One region of the Hathewaya limosa genome, then DNA from elsewhere that is predicted to be linked to it. Evidence: predicted binding sites of a transcription regulator. Region 1 holds the regulator's gene; the other holds the start of a gene.
What was found. The regulator HrcA, encoded in region 1, represses chaperone genes, less so after heat shock. The targets are predictions, from matches to a motif close to TGTTAGCACTCNNNNNNNNNGAGTGCTAACA.
Positions count from the first base shown of each region.

Region 1 (8,956 bases):
GGCTAAGATGGATAATAATAAGTTCGAAAGTAAGGCACGTTACATAAGGAAAATTTCACAGAATGAAGATGGATGTTTTAAGAATAAAAAGGTATTAAACAAAAGAAAAATAGTATGTTTTTTTATTGTAGCTATAGTTTCCATTACATTTTTGTTGCCACTTAAAATAAATGCTTTTACAGGAGAAAAACACTTAGATTTAGTTTATATAAATTTTATGAAGTTTACTTTCCCAAATATAAAGTTAGTAAGTAGTAAAGAAACAGGTGGGATCATGGAACTTTTATGGGATTTCAAAAATAAAGGAAAACAAGAAATATTAAAAAATGAAGTTAGTTTTCTAAAAAATCAAGAACAAAAAGTAAGTTCTGAGGTATTTAATAATTGCAATGATACTAAAACTAAGGATGAAAAAAGTTCTAATAAAGATAATGAATTTTTTAATCTAAAGGAAGACTCTATACACAAATTTAAAGATAACATAAAAGATAAAGAAATTATAACTAATGAGGGAAAAGATTTCAAAAACTCTCCCTATAGAAATAAAGCAAAAAGTAGTAAGCCACAAATACTAATATATCATACGCATACACATGAGGGATTTGCACCAGGAAAAGCTAGAACTGATGATTTTAAGTATAGTATAGGTGCGGCAGGTGATGTTTTAACAGAAACTTTAGAAAAGGATTTTAATGTAAATGTAATACATGATAAGACAGTTCATGATAATAACTATTCAGTTTGCTATCCTAAATCAGGACAAACCCTAGATAAATATTTAAAAACTTATGGCGACTTTGATTTAATTATAGATTTGCATAGAGATAGTTTGGGTTCTCCATCAGCTAAAAAAGCTGTAACATGTAAAATAAATGGGGAAAATGCAGCTAGATTTGCTTTTGTAATGACTACTACTAATCCATATTATAAGCACCAGAAAAAAATAGTAGATAAGATGTTAGATATTACTAATAAAAATTATCCAGGATTAGTTAGAGGAAATGCTATATTTAGTTATAAAAGGGGTATAAATTATTATTATAGTCAAAATAAAAATAGACATGCTATTCTTATAGAAATGGGTACTAACTTTAATACAATTGATGAAGCTAAAACAACATGCAAATATTTAGGCAGAGTTATGGCAGAGTATTTAAAAACTAAAAATGAATAAAATTAACAAAAAAAGTACATCCTTATAAAAGGAGGTGCTTTTTTTGTTAAAGAAAAAATATAAATTAATTACAATAGTTATGGTTTTAGTAATTTTCTTTACTGGATTTTTAACAGTAAATAAAGAGATAACAAAAACTTTAGGAGAAAATAATTTAGCTCCTATAAAGGTGTATTATATAGATAGTCCCTTTAATTTGAAAATAGAATTAAAGAAATATAGAATAGAGATAAGTAAAAATGCATTAAGGAATGTTTTTGCCAAAATTCACAAAACCTTTGAATAATTAGGGTAAGAGATATAAACGTATTGACAAATACTCTCCAGTTTATGATATAATTTTAACTGTTAATTCTAAAGAAAAAGCCTTATTTTACATAAAAGGTTTTAAATTTCTTATTGGGGGTAAAAATATGCAAAAAAACAGACAGAAATATATAAGAAATTTCTGCATAGTAGCTCACATAGATCATGGTAAATCAACATTAGCAGATAGATTGTTGGAATACACAGGAACTCTTACAGCAAGAGAAATGGATGAACAAGTTTTAGATAATATGGAACTTGAAAGAGAAAGAGGAATAACTATAAAGTCACAGGCAGCTAGACTTAAATATAAGGCTAAAAATGGAGAAGAGTACATATTAAACCTTATAGATACTCCAGGGCATGTAGATTTTAACTATGAAGTTTCAAGAAGTTTAGCAGCGTGTGAAGGTGCAGTACTAGTTGTAGATGCTACACAGGGAATACAAGCTCAAACTTTGGCCAATTGTTATCTAGCTGTAGATAATGATCTTGAAATTGCTCCAGTTATTAATAAAATTGATCTTCCAAGTGCTAGACCAGATGAAATTAAACAAGAAATAGAAGATGTTATAGGTATAGAAGCATCTGATGCACCTTTAATTTCAGCCAAAACAGGTTTAAACATTCAGGATGTATTGGAATGTGTTATAGAAAAGATACCATGTCCTAATGGAAATGAAGAAGGATCTTTAAAAGCATTAATTTTTGATTCTTACTATGATAGTTATAAAGGTGTAGTATCTTACGTTAGAATTAAAGACGGATCTGTTAAAAAAGGTTCTAAAATTAAGTTAATGGCTACTGGAAAAACTTATGATGTAGTAGAGGTTGGTGTTTTTGAACCTAATTATGTAGCAGTAGATGAACTTAGTGCAGGAGATGTTGGTTATATTTGTGCATCTATTAAAAATGTTAGGGATGCCAGGGTTGGTGATACTATAACAGATGCTAAAAATCCAACTAAAGAGGTACTAGAAGGATATAGACCAGCAATACCTATGGTATACAGTGGAGTTTATCCTGTAGATGGTGCAAAATATGATGAATTAAAAGAAGCTTTAGAAAAACTTCAGTTAAATGATGCTGCATTGGCATTCGAACCTGAAACATCCGTAGCTTTAGGATTTGGATTTAGATGTGGATTTTTAGGATTGCTTCATATGGAGATAATTCAAGAAAGAATAGAAAGAGAATTCGATATAGATATTATAACTACAGCACCATCAGTTATATATAAAGTTTATAAAACAGATGGAAGCGAACTTGCTATTACAAATCCAACAAATATGCCAGATCCAGCAGAAATCAGAAAAATGGAAGAACCTATAGTTAGAGCATCTGTTATAACACCATCAGATTATGTAGGTGCTATTATGGATCTTTGTCAAGATAGAAGAGGAATCTTTATTGATATGCAATATATTGAAACAACAAGAGTAGTTTTAAACTATGATATACCTTTAAATGAAATTATATATGATTTCTTTGATTGCTTAAAATCTAGGACAAAAGGATATGCCTCTTTTGATTATGAACTTAGAGGATATAAAGAAACTAAACTTGTAAAACTTGACATTCTTTTAAATAAAGAAAAAGTTGATGCATTATCATTAATCGTTCCAGAAGAGAGAGCATATGCAAGAGGAAGAATGATTGCAGAAAAATTAAAAGATTTAATTCCTAGACAATTATTTGAAATTCCTATTCAGGCTACTGTAGGAAGTAAAATTATAGCTAGAGAAACTATAAAGGCTATGAGAAAAGATGTACTTGCAAAATGTTATGGTGGAGACATTTCAAGAAAGAGAAAACTTCTTGAAAAGCAGAAAAAAGGTAAAAAGAGAATGAGACAATTAGGAAGTGTAGATGTTCCACAAGAAGCATTTATGGCAGTATTAAAAACTGATGATTAAGAATTAAAGGAGAAATTAATATGAAGGAAAAATCACTATATATTCATATACCTTTTTGTAAACAGAAATGCCTATATTGTGATTTTACGTCCTTTGTCCATAGGGAAGAGTTTATGGATGATTACATTGAAGCTCTTTCTTCTGAATTACTTTTATACAAAGACAATATATTTAAAACAGTTTATATAGGTGGGGGAACTCCCACCTTTTTAAATATAAAAAATTTGAATAAACTAAGTAAAGTAATAGGAAAATTAAAATTGACAGAGGATGTAGAATTTTCTTGTGAAGGTAACCCAGGTACTTTTACAGAGGAAAAACTTAGAATTTTGAAAGCAATGGGTGTAAATAGATTAAGTATAGGCCTTCAAAGTTTTGATAATGGACTCTTAAAAATCTTAGGTAGAATTCATGATGCAGATGAGTTTTTGAAGTCTTTCAATATGGCAAGAAATGAAGGATTTAATAATATAAATATAGATATAATGTTTGGACTGCCTAATCAAAAAATAGATGATTTAAAGGATACTTTGGAAAAGGTTATCAAATTGAATCCAGAGCATATTTCAGCATATAGTTTGATTGTAGAAGAAGGTACACCCTTTTATAAATTATATGAAGATAGAAAATCTCTGCCTACGGAAGAAGAAGAAAGGGAAATGTATAATTATATTTTAGAAAGTTTAAAGAAAAATTCTTATTTTCAGTATGAAATTTCGAATTTTTCTAAACCTAATAAGGAATGTTTGCATAATATAGTATATTGGGATTTAAAGGAATATGTAGGATGTGGACTTGGAGCACATTCATTTTTAAATCAAACTAGAAGAGAGAACACTCATAATATTAAAGAGTATATGGAATGTTTAAGACAAAATAGGTATCCTATTATAGAAGAACATAAAAATACTAAAAAAGATTCTATGGAAGAGTTTATGTTTATGGGACTTAGAAAAATAAAAGGTGTTAATAAAGAAAAGTTTTATGAGAATTTTAAGATGTATATAGAAGATGTATATAAGGAAGTTATTGATAAATATAAAAGATTAAATTTATTAGAAGAAGATAAACAATATTTAAGATTAACTAAGAGAGGCATTGAATTATCTAATGTGGTAATGGCCGATTTTATTTTGGATTAATAGGTTGAGAAGTAAACAAGAGAAATAAGTAGTAAATAGAAGAAAAGTCAAGATAAAATTGAATTTATACTTTAATTATAACATAAGGTACATTTAAGAGGTTTGACAAATACTTTTTATGATGTTATTTTTAAAACATAGTCATTAGCACTCAATGATGATGAGTGCTAATAAAGAGGTGATAGTCATGGATGATAGGAAAATAAAAATTCTTGAAGCCATAATTAGAGATTACGTTCAAACAGGTGAACCTGTTGGGTCTAGAACTATTGCTAAAAAATATGATTTAGGTGTTAGTTCTGCAACTATAAGAAATGAAATGGCTGATTTAGAGGAACTGGGATATTTAGAACAACTTCACAGTTCATCAGGGAGAATTCCATCGGACCGAGGCTATAGGCTATATGTTGATAAATTAATGCAATTAACAGATCTGTCGCAGGAAGAACAATTTTTTATTAAAAATAAATTATTGGGTTCAGCATTATATGAATTAGATAAGGTTGTTAATGAAGCAACAAGAATTTTATCAGAATTAACAAATTTAGCTTGTATAGTAAAAACTCCATCTTTAAAACGGAGTTCCTTAAAGCAGATTCAATTAATTAGCATAGATACTCATACCATACTAGTAGTAATCATAACTAATAATGGAATGATTAAAAATGATGTAATTAAAATTGAGAAACCAATTGAAGAAAACATACTTTTAAAATTAAATAAATTAATTAATTCAAGACTTATTAATTTAAGCGTTGAGGATATAGATTTAGAAGTTATTAATAATCTAAGAGATGATTTAAAAGGGTATGATGATATATTTAATGCATTAATACCTACGCTTTATAAAAGTCTAAAAAATATGGAAACTTCAGAAGTATATGCAGAAGGAACTACTAATATACTTAAATATCCAGAGTATAGTAATATAGAAAAAGCAAGAGAGTTTTTTGAGTTTATTAACAATGAGGAAAATTTAAGACTTATACTTGGAGAGGAAGAAAGCAAAAAAAGTAATGAAGAAGGCATTAAAATTAATATTGGAGTTGAAAATAGCTTAACTAATGCTAGAGAATATAGTATTATAACTGCAATATATGGTTTTAGAGATAAACCTTTAGGTGCCATAGGAGTAATAGGTCCAACAAGAATGAACTATAATAAAGTTATTTCTTCAATAAACAGTTTAATAAAAGAATTAAATTTTAATATATTACAAATATATGGTAAGTAACTTCTTATAGAAAGATATGAATGGGAGGAGTGGCGTTTTGACTAGAAATAACAATGAAGAAAATATAATTAAAGATTCTACTGAACTTAATGAAGAGGTAGAAGAAAAAATAGAAGTAGAAGATGATGACAATAAGGAAAATAGTGACTTACAGGATGAAAAGGTTATAGTATTAGATGAGAAAGAGTTATTACAAAAGCAATTAGATGCTCTTAAAGAGGAAAATGAAACACTAAAAGAAGAAAATAAGCTTTCATCTAATAAATTAAATGCTGTAGAAGAAAAATATACAAATCTTGTTTCAGAGTATGAAAACTATAGAAATAGAACAGCTAAGGAAAAAGAAGAAATATTTAATACTTCATGTGAGAAAATATTAAAAGAGTTTTTACCGGTTCTTGACAATTTGGAAAGAGCTATTGAAGCTGATGGTTCTGTAGATGAGCTTAAACAAGGAATAGAGATGACAATAAAAGGCTTTATTACCGCTCTTGAAAAACTAGAAATAGAAGAAATCTGTACAGATGGTGAATTTAATCCTAATTTGCATAATGCAGTTATGCATTTAGAGGATGATGCCTATGGTAAAAATGAAATAGTTCAAGTATTCCAAAAGGGATATAAAAGAGGAGATAAAGTTTTAAGATATAGCATGGTTCAAGTTGCTAACTAAAAAGTTTTCAACTTATTAAAAATACTTAAATGTAAATAACAAATCATTAAGAATAAATAAAATTTCGTAATATTAGGAGGTACAATATAATGGCTAAAATAATAGGTATTGATTTAGGTACAACAAATTCATGTGTGGCAGTTATGGAAGGAGGAGATCCAGTAGTAATCCCTAGTTCAGAGGGTGCTAGAACAACTCCATCAGTTGTTTCTTTCCAAGCAGATGGATCAAGACTTGTAGGGCAAGTTGCAAAAAGACAGGCAATTACAAATCCAGATAAAACAATAATCTCAATTAAAAGATATATGGGTACAGATCATAAAACAACAATAGATGGAAAAGACTATACTTCACAAGAAATTTCAGCTATGATATTACAAAAATTAAAAGCAGATGCTGAAGCGTATTTAGGAGAAACTGTAACAGAGGCAGTTATTACAGTTCCAGCTTATTTTAATGATAGCCAAAGACAAGCAACTAAAGATGCTGGTAAAATTGCTGGTTTAAATGTAAGAAGAATTATAAATGAGCCAACAGCTGCATCTCTTGCTTATGGATTAGATAAAATGGATTCTAACCAAAAAATCTTAGTTTATGATTTAGGTGGAGGTACTTTTGATGTATCTATACTTGAACTAGGTGACGGTGTATTTGAAGTATTAGCTACTAATGGTGATACTAAATTAGGTGGAGATGACTTTGACCAAAAAGTTATGGACTATATAGCAGAAACATTTAAAGCTGAAAATGGAATAGATTTAAGAAATGATAAAATGGCACTTCAAAGATTAAAAGAAGCTGCAGAAAAAGCTAAAATAGAGTTATCTTCATCAACTCAAACAAATATAAATTTACCATTTATTACAGCTGATGCAACAGGTCCAAAACATATAGATATGGATATTACAAGAGCTAAATTTAATGAATTAACAAGTGATTTAGTTCAAAGAACAATAGAACCAATTAAAAAGGCATTAAGTGACGCAAACTTAAATATTAATGAAGTAGATAAAATTATCTTAGTAGGTGGTTCAACAAGAATTCCAGCAGTTCAAGAAGCAGTTAAAAGCTTTACAGGAAAAGAACCATCAAAAGGAGTAAATCCAGACGAATGTGTTGCATCAGGTGCAGCAATACAAGCAGGTGTACTAACAGGAGAAGTTAAAGATGTATTACTTCTAGATGTTACTCCACTTACATTAGGTATTGAAACTTTAGGTGGAGTTGCTACTCCATTAATTGAAAGAAACTCAACTATACCAGCTAAAAAGAGCCAAATATTCTCAACAGCAGCAGATGGTCAAACATCAGTTGAAATTCACGTAGTTCAAGGTGAAAGACAAATGGCTGCAGACAACAAAACATTAGGAAGATTTACTTTATCAGGTATAGCTCCAGCTCCAAGAGGAATTCCTCAAATAGAAGTTACTTTTGATATAGATGCTAATGGTATTGTTAATGTATCTGCAAAAGATAAGGGAACTGGTAAAGAAGCTAATATTACTATTACAGCTTCAACAAATCTTTCAGATGATGAAATTAATAAGGCGGTAGAAGAAGCTAAGAAATTTGAAGAGGCAGATAAGAAAAGAAAAGAAGGTATAGAAGTTAAAAATAATGCAGATCAAATAGCTTATCAAACAGAGAAAACTTTAAAAGAGTTAGAAGATAAGGTATCTCCAGAAGATAAGGCTAAAGTTGAAGAAAAGTTAGAAGCATTAAAGAAAGTTAAAGAGGGAGAAGATTTAGAAGCTATTAAAAAAGCTACTGAAGAATTAACTCAAGAATTCTATGCAATTTCATCTAAAATGTATCAAGAAGCTAATCCACAAGGAGCACCTAATGCTGAAGGAGCTCAAGGAGCAGAAAACACTACTAATAGTGCATCACAAGATGATAATGTAGTAGATGCTGATTTTGAAGTTAAAGATAAAGAATAGTATTTAAAAATTTAAGATAAAAGATCAAGGGATGGGTAATAACCCTCCCTTGATTTTAGTAAAAAATAATATTTAGTATAAAATGTTGTTGTTAATTATATGTAGTATAAGATATAATATTAAAGATTGAAATTTATTCTATTAGTATTAGGTGGTGAAAATAAGCATGGCAAAAGATTACTATGAGATTTTAGGCATAGAAAAAGGAGCTAGTGAGCCAGATATCAAAAGGGCCTTTAAAAAGCTTGCTTTAAAATACCATCCAGATAGAAATCCAGATAATAAAGAGGCAGAAGAAAAATTTAAAGAGATAAATGAAGCATATCAAGTACTTTCAGATCCAGAAAAAAAAGCTAGATATGATCAATATGGTACGGCTGATTTTGGAGCAGGATTTGATGGTGGATTTAATGGAGCAGGATTTGATTTTTCAGATTTAGGAGACATATTTGGAGATATATTTGGTGGTGGATTTTCAGGTGGATTTGGAGGATTCGGTTCAAGTGGCAGAGCTAATCCTAATGCACCAAGAAAAGGTGCAGATATAGAAACAACTTTAAATTTAAGTTTT
Region 1 covers NZ_JAUSWN010000004.1:15,174-24,129, forward strand. The annotation lists gene QOZ93_RS03110 (stage II sporulation protein P) at 8-1,174, shown strand; gene QOZ93_RS03115 (hypothetical protein) at 1,218-1,460, shown strand; gene lepA (translation elongation factor 4) at 1,588-3,396, shown strand; gene hemW (radical SAM family heme chaperone HemW) at 3,417-4,538, shown strand; gene hrcA (heat-inducible transcriptional repressor HrcA) at 4,726-5,772, shown strand; gene grpE (nucleotide exchange factor GrpE) at 5,810-6,445, shown strand; gene dnaK (molecular chaperone DnaK) at 6,535-8,385, shown strand; gene dnaJ (molecular chaperone DnaJ) at 8,552-8,956, shown strand, end outside.

Region 2 (8,956 bases), on a different contig from region 1:
AATACCTAATACAGGAATTCCTAACTCAAAAATTTCTTTATCAACCCTTGGTGAACCATCTTCATATACACTATTAGGTCCACCTGTAAAAATTATTCCTTTTGGTTGTTTTGCCCTTACTTCTTCTACTGTAACTGTATATGGCACAATCTCACAATAAACATGATTTTCTCTAACTCTTCTGCCTATAAGTTGTTTATATTGTCCCCCAAAGTCTATTATCAAAATTAATTCTTTATTATTTGCCACTTAGTTTTCCTCCATTTCAACATTAATTATAGTTTCACACTATAATTTGGTGCTTCTTTTGTAATATTTATATCATGTGGATGACTTTCTCTTAATCCTGCTGAGCTTTGTACTACAAATCTAGCACTTTCACATAGAGTATTAATGTCTTTTGAGCCCAAATATCCCATTCCTGAACGTATTCCACCTAGTAATTGATATATAGTATCTGTTACACTTCCCTTAAATGGAATTCTTCCTTCTACACCTTCTGGAACTAATTTCTTGTTTCCTTCTTGGAAATATCTATCTTTACTTCCACAAGCCATAGCTCCTAAAGATCCCATGCCTCTATATACCTTATAGCTTCTTCCTTGGTATATTTCTACTTCTCCTGGAGCTTCTTCACATCCTGCAAATAATGAACCCATCATACAAACTTGAGCTCCTCCTGCCAATGCTTTTACAATATCACCAGAATATTTCAATCCACCATCAGCTATAATCGGTACTCCATATTTTTTAGCTTCTTCCGCACAATCCATAACTGCTGTTAATTGTGGCACACCTACACCTGCAACTACCCTTGTAGTACAAATTGATCCAGGTCCAATACCTACTTTGACACAATCAGCACCAGCCTCAATTAAATCTCTTGTTGCTTCAGGAGTTGCAATATTTCCTGCAATAACTTGTAACTCCGGATAGTTTTCTTTTATTTTTTTAACACCTTCAAGAACTCCTCTTGAATGTCCATGTGCTGTATCTAGAACAACTACATCTACGCCAACTTTAACAAGTGCAGAAACTCTTTCTAACATATCACTTGTGATTCCTACTGCGGCACCACAAAGTAGTCTGCCTCTTTCATCCTTAGCTGAATTAGGATATAAAATACTCTTCTGAATATCTTTTATAGTAATTAATCCAACTAAATTATTTTCTTTGTCTACTAGTGGTAATTTCTCTATTTTGTGCTTTTGAAGAATCTTCTTAGCTTCATCTATAGCAGTTCCCTCTGGAGCTGTAATTAAATTTTCACTAGTCATAACTTCTTTAATTGCCTTACTATAATCTGTTTCATAAACAATATCTCTATTCGTTATTATTCCTACAAGTTTTCCTTCAACTGTTACAGGAATACCTGAAATTCTATATTTCTTCATTAATCTTAGAGCATCTTCAATTTTGTCTTCTGGTGAAAGATAGAATGGATTAGTTATTACTCCATTTTCTTGTCTTTTAACAGTATCTACTTCAGCAGCTTGGGCCTCAATAGACATATTCTTATGTATTATGCCTATACCACCTTCTCTAGCCATAGCAATTGCCATTTTAGACTCAGTAACAGTATCCATCCCTGCACTCATTAAAGGAATATTTAATTTAATTTTTTTTGTAAGATTAGTTTTTAATGAAACCTCTCTTGGTAAAACCTCTGATTTATTTGGAACTAATAGTACATCATCAAAAGTAAATGCTTGTTTTAAAATTATTGCCATTGTTTCGACCTCCCTTTATATCATTGCCATTTTTCTTTTTTTAACTACAAAAAAAGTACACCTATTAAGGCTATAACATATCACATTTCATATGCAACACACTATAAAAAGAGCCAATAGCTATACAGTAAACTAAATGCTCTTTCCATAGTTAGAAATTTTCGGTTTCTTGTAGAGACTCCCCACCATATTAAAGGATTATATGAAAAGATTTATGCAATTTTTCTAAAATAATTATTAATATTTATTCTATTTAAAGTTTATACATTTGTCAATGTATTTTTTGCAAAAAAAAGAGTTTTGCATAGCAAAACTCTTTTAAGGTATATATTAATACATACCACCCATACCCATTCCATCCATACCTGGAGCCATTGGAGCTGCTGGTTGTTTTTCTGGAATATCAACTACTGCAGCTTCTGTTGTTAAGAATGTTGAAGCTACTGAAGAAGCATTTTGTAATGCTGATCTTGTAACCTTAGTTGGATCAACAATACCTGATTTTATCATATCTACGTACTCTTCATTATAAGCATCAAATCCTACGCCTTCATTACTTGCTTTAACTTTATCTATTATTACTGAACCTTCTAATCCAGCATTCTTAGCTATTTGTCTAACTGGTTCTTCTAATGCTCTTACTATAATATTTATACCAACTTGAACATCACTGTTTTTGTGAGTTAATTTTGATACTTGATTTATAGCATTAACATATGCTGTTCCACCACCTGGAACAATACCTTCTTCTACTGCCGCTCTTGTAGCTGCTAAAGCATCTTCAATTCTAAGTTTTCTTTCTTTTAGTTCTGTTTCAGTAGCAGCACCAACTTTAATTACAGCTACACCACCTGCTAATTTAGCAAGTCTTTCTTGTAATTTTTCTCTATCGAAATCAGATGTTGTTTCTTCGATTTGAGCTCTTAATTGAGTAACTCTATTTTTGATTTCTTCTTTACTTCCTTTACCATTTACGATAGTAGTAGTATCTTTAGATACTTTAATACTTTCAGCTCTTCCTAACATATCTATAGTTACATCTTTTAAATCTCTTCCTAAATCTTCTGAAACTACTTCTCCACCTGTTAGGATAGCTATATCATTTAACATTTCTTTTCTTCTATCACCGAATCCTGGAGCTTTAACAGCTACACAAGTAAATGTTCCTCTTAATCTATTTACAACTAATGTTGCTAAAGCTTCACCTTCAACATCATCAGCAATTATAAGAAGTTTCTTTCCTTGTTGAACTATTTGTTCTAAAATTGGTAATAATTCTTGAATATTAGAAACTTTTTTATCTGTAATTAATATATATGCATCTTCAAGAATAGCTTCCATCTTTTCAGTATCTGTAGCCATATATGGACTTAAGTATCCTCTATCAAATTGCATACCTTCAACAACACTTAATTCAGTTCCCATAGTCTTTGATTCTTCTATGCTTATAACACCTTCATTGCCTACTCTTTCCATAGCATCAGCAATTAATTTACCTATTTCTTCGTCTGCTGCTGAAATAGCTGCAACTCTTGCTATATCTTCTTTACCATTAACTGGTTTAGATAATTTTTTAATTTCTTCAACAGTCGTATCAACTGCCATTTTTATACCTTCTCTTATTAGCATTGGATTTGCACCAGCTGTTACATTTTTTAGACCTTCTCTTATAATAGCTTGTGCTAATAAAGTAGCTGTTGTAGTACCATCCCCTGCTACATCATTAGTTTTTGTTGCAACTTCTTTAACAAGTTGAGCTCCCATATTTTCATATGGATCCTCTAATTCTATTTCTCTAGCTATACTTACACCATCATTAGTAATTAGTGGTGCTCCAAATTTTTTATCTAAAACTACGTTTCTTCCTTTTGGTCCAAGTGTTACCTTTACAGTATTAGCTAATTTATCAACACCTTTTTGCATTGATCTTCTAGCTTCTTCATTAAATAATATTGTCTTTGCCATTATCAAAACCTCCTATTTATTAAACTTTTTAGGATTAATTCTATTATTCTACTACTGCTAATATTTCTGATTGACTTATAATTATATATTCTTGACCTTCAAATTTAATTTCATTTCCTGAATATTTGGAGAATAATACTTTATCTCCAACTTTTAATTCCATTTTAACTTCTTTACCATCTACTATTCCGCCAGGTCCTACTGCTATTACTTCAGCTTCTTGAGGTTTTTCTTTTGAAGCCCCTGTTAAAACAATACCGCTTTTAGTAGTTTCCTCTGCTTCTAATCTTTTAATAACAACTCTGTCACCAAGTGGTCTTATACTCATTTTAAACCCTCCTTAATCAAATCGTTTATATTTATATTTATAACTTAGTAATTTTTATTAGTATCTCTTTGTTAGCACTCATTGATTTAGAGTGCTAATACAATTATTATAGTAATTAATACTAATATTAATATCAACTATGATACTGTTTTAAAATAGACCGTTATCAATAATTTTTTATCAATATTTAAATTTATAAGTATAAATCTTAATATTTCTTTATTTTACTATTATATACTATTTTTAAATGGAATATAAGATATTTTTGTCTTTTTATTCTATTTAAAATGATTATAATATAATAAAAAGACAAAATTAACTCAACTTTATTAATAATCATACTTTTACGAGGTACTTACAATGACTAATTCTAAATTATCAATTAATAAAATATTTACTATTAGAAATATTATTTTTTATTCATCTTTTATATACTGTCTTATAACTTTTAGTATAAATATTACATTACTTTTTAAAAACATATATTATTTTGATATTAAATTTTTAAATCTTGAAAATTTATCTTCTTTATCCTATGAACAATTAAAACATAATTATAACTATCTAATAAATTTTTTATATAGTACTACATATAATTTTAAAATGCCTTATTTTATATCTTCACAAGAAGGAACCACTCATTTTTTTGAAGTAAGAAATGTTATACAAAATATGAATTTAGGTATGTTTATTTTTCTTCCAATTACAATTTATAATTTTGCAAAAAAGTACAAACAAAAGGAATTCAAATTCATACGCAATTTTTCCGTTATTTCATTGATCATTCCCTTTGTTCTAACTATACCCATTTTAATTAATTTTAACTTTACCTTTAAAATTTTTCATAAAATCCTATTTAACAATAACTACTGGCTTTTTGATCCTATAAAAGATCCCGTAATAAATGTTCTTCCTGAAACTTTTTTCTTTCATGAAGGAATTTTTATATTATCAATTTTTTTATTATATTCTTTATTATTTTTTATGATTTACTCTATGAGTTTAAAAAAAAATCAAAAAAAATGAAAGTAAAATTTCTTATTTATTAAATATTAATTTTATTTTCTCTTGCATAATAAAATAAATATTGTTGTGCAAATCCAGAAAGTTCTCCAAACTTTTCTCTTGCAAATATTCGAATTTTAGGCAAAGATACTTCTGGGGCTAGGTAAAAGTATTGCATAGCCCTTTTTACCCATACATCAACTGGAAATGCAGAATATTTCTGCATAGAAAAAAGTATAATACAATCAGAAACTTTGGGACCTACACCGTTAAACTCTTGCATTTTTTTATGACATTCATCATCATTCATTTCTTTAATTTCTTCTAAATTCATTTCACCAGTATATATTTTATTTATAGTATCTTTTAAATACTTAGCTCTAAATCCTGTACTACACCCCTCTAATTCTTCTGTAGTAGCAATACTTAAGCTTTCAAGACTAGGAAACGTATAATAGGTTTTCTCTTTATATTCTAATTTTTCACCCCACTTCTCACTTATATTGCTTATTGCTTTTTTTATCATAGATATTCTATTATTGGCAGATATTATAAAGGATAGTGTTATTTCAAAAGGTTCTTGTTTTAAAATTCTTATTCCTTCTCCAAATTTAATTCCTTCTTTTAAAATAGGATCTTCTCTTAATATATCTTTTATCTTTCCGTAATCATTTTTTAAATCAAAATATTCTTCCCAAATATCATAAAATTCTTTTAAATTTGTATTATAAATAAGCATATTATTGTCTTTTTTATCCACTTCTATAACTTTTTCAAAGGCAACTCCAATATAACTTCCACTTTCAGTTTTGTTCCACCTAAAACATTGACCACACTCAAAAACATTATGTAGATCAAAATTTTTTATTTCTTTAACTATTACTCCATTTTCTATTACTTCTACTGATTCATAATCTCTATACATTTATCCTCTCTCCTAATATAACTATTTTTCACCTTGTATTTACTTATATTTTATCCCTTTACACAAAAAAATTCTCTATTTAAACAAAAATAGTTATCCTTAAATTTTTAAGGATAACTATTTTTATAAATATAATACTCAAATTTATTTACTTAACATCTCATCTATAGCATACGCTGCTTTCTTACCGGCTTCCATTGCCAATATAACTGTTGCCGCACCTGTAACAGCATCTCCACCAGCAAATACTTTTTCTCTTGAAGTCAATCCAGTTTCTTCATTAGCAACTATACATTTTCTTTTATTAATATCAAGACCTTTTGTAGTAGCTGGAATTAATGGATTTGGTGATGTACCTAAAGACATAATTACAGTATCTACATCTAAAATAAACTCAGAATTAGGAATTTCTACTGGTTTTCTTCTTCCAGATTCATCAGCTTCTCCAAGTTCCATTCTTACACATTTCATTCCTTTAACCCAACCATTTTCATCACTAATGATTTCCTTTGGATTAACTAAAAGGTCAAATGTAACGCCTTCTTCCTTAGCATGATGAACTTCTTCAACCCTCGCTGGTAATTCAGCTTCTGATCTTCTATAAACTATATGTGCTTCATCTGCACCCAATCTTAATGCTGTTCTTACAGCATCCATTGCAACATTACCACCACCAACAACTGCTACCTTATTTCCTACTTTTATTGGTGTATCATATCCCTCTTTAAATGCCTTCATTAAGTTTGTTCTTGTTAAGTATTCATTGGCTGAGAATACTCCATTTAAATTTTCTCCAGGGATACCCATAAATTTTGGAAGACCTGCACCAGAACCAACAAATACAGCATTAAATCCTTCATCTTCTAACAATTCATCTATTGTAATAGTTTTACCTATTATAACATTTGTCTCTATCTTAACACCTAATTTTTTAACATTTTCTACTTCATGCTTAACAACTGTATCTTTTGGTAATCTAAATTCTGGAATACCATAAACTAAAACTCCACCTGCTTCATGAAGTGCTTCAAATATTGTTACATCATATCCTTCTTTAGCAAGTTCACCTGCACAAGTCAATCCTGAAGGACCACTTCCTATAACAGCTACCTTTTTACCATTTTTCTCTTTTGTTTCACTAATATCAACATTATGTTCTCTTGTCCAATCTGCTACGAATCTTTCAAGTTTTCCTATAGCAATCGCTTCACCTTTTATACCTAGTACACATTTACTTTCACATTGTAGTTCTTGAGGACAAACTCTACCACAGACTGCAGGTAATGCACTATATTTAGCTATCACCTTAGCTGCTTCTTCAAATTCTCTATTCTTAACATGTTGGATAAATCCTGGAATATCTATACTTACAGGACATTTAGTGACACATCCTGGTTTTTTACAATTTAAACATCTAGAAGCTTCTTTTACAGCCTCTTCTTCAGTGTAACCTAAACATACTTCTTTAAAATTTCTTGCTCTTTCCTTTGGGTCTTGTTCTGAAATTGGAATTCTTTTCATTCTATCTACTGCCATTATTTCGCACCTCCTAAACCACAACCTGATCTTAAAGCATCATTATCTTCTTTTTCTTCAGCTCTATACATAGCTGATCTTCTCATTGCTTCATCAAAATTAACTTTATGACCATCAAATTCTGGACCATCTACACATGCAAATTTTGTTACCCCATCGACTGTTACTCTACAAGCTCCACACATGCCAGTTCCATCAACCATAATTGGATTTAAACTTACTATAGTTTTTATTCCTAACTTTTCTGTAGTTAGGCATACAAATTTCATCATAATCATAGGTCCTATTGCTACAACTACATCATATTTTTTCCCTTGATTATTAACCAATTCTTCTATTAAATTAGTTACTAGCCCTTTAAATCCATATGATCCATCATCTGTTGCTGGATATACGTTTCCTGCTACTGCTTTCATTTCTTCTTCCATTATTAATAGCTCTTTATTTTTAGCGCCTATAATAACATCTGCCTCTACTCCATGTTCATGTAACCATTTAACTTGTGGATACACTGGTGCTGTTCCTAATCCACCTGCTACAAATAATATTTTTTTATTTTTTAATTCTTCTATATCTTCACTTATAAATTCAGATGCTTGTCCAAGTGGACCAACAAAATCTTCAAAGTAATCTCCTTCTTTATAATCCATCATTCTCTTAGTTGAACATCCTATTGCTTGTACTACAATAGTCACTGTACCTTTTTCAGAATTATAATCACAAATTGTTAAAGGTATTCTTTCACCTTTTTCATCCATTTTAACTATAACAAATTGACCTGGCAAAGCTGATTTTGCTACTTTTGGAGCCTCAACATCCATTAAAAAGATCTGAGGAGCTAATTGTTTTCTTGCAACAATTTTAAACATTTTCATTCCTCCACACCTAAGTTTTTTAGTAAAAATTATAACCATTGATTAGATTTTAAATCAACATAATATTAAAATTATAAAGATTTTCTAAATACTTAATTAGAAAAATAACTAATATTAATATATTAATATTAGGAAATAAATAACGATATTTTACGCTACTTATCCCTGTCCTTTTATCTGAAAGCTTCCTTAAATCTTTTATAAAAAAATTAAGTTTCTTCTTCGATGACCAATTATGGTTCTCTCCAGGGCGGTGTCCAGTTATTGTTCAATAACCTGAAAGTTTCTGAATAATCTATAGCGACTTATTATTCGTTTCTTCTTCGGTTACTCCAAAAGGAGTATCTCCAACAACCTTCATTCACTCTCATTATAAAATTTAAAATTGTTATATATTTCACCTTTTATACTCATTTTATAATCTTATAAATATTTAGTCAATAATGAGTATAAAAATTCAAAATAAATCTTTAGAAAATTCCCATGAATTTTACTAAAGATTTTTATTTAATTTACTGGGAATCTTCACAATCATTTAATAAACATGTCAATGTAAGTAAACTTTCACTTAAATGAACATTTTCTACAACTA
Region 2 covers NZ_JAUSWN010000001.1:165,329-174,284, reverse strand. The annotation lists gene guaA (glutamine-hydrolyzing GMP synthase) at 1-249, opposite strand, end outside; gene guaB (IMP dehydrogenase) at 276-1,730, opposite strand; purine riboswitch at 1,859-1,956, opposite strand; gene groL (chaperonin GroEL) at 2,061-3,695, opposite strand; gene groES (co-chaperone GroES) at 3,739-4,023, opposite strand; gene QOZ93_RS14045 (TIGR01906 family membrane protein) at 4,384-5,049, shown strand; gene QOZ93_RS00760 (DNA-3-methyladenine glycosylase family protein) at 5,069-5,953, opposite strand; gene gltA (NADPH-dependent glutamate synthase) at 6,098-7,489, opposite strand; gene QOZ93_RS00750 (sulfide/dihydroorotate dehydrogenase-like FAD/NAD-binding protein) at 7,489-8,358, opposite strand; glycine riboswitch at 8,520-8,623, opposite strand; gene QOZ93_RS00745 (redox-sensing transcriptional repressor Rex) at 8,877-8,956, opposite strand, start outside.
Region 2: groES (co-chaperone GroES) is a predicted target of HrcA. The motif match lies at 4,093-4,123, and genes of this name have one in related genera.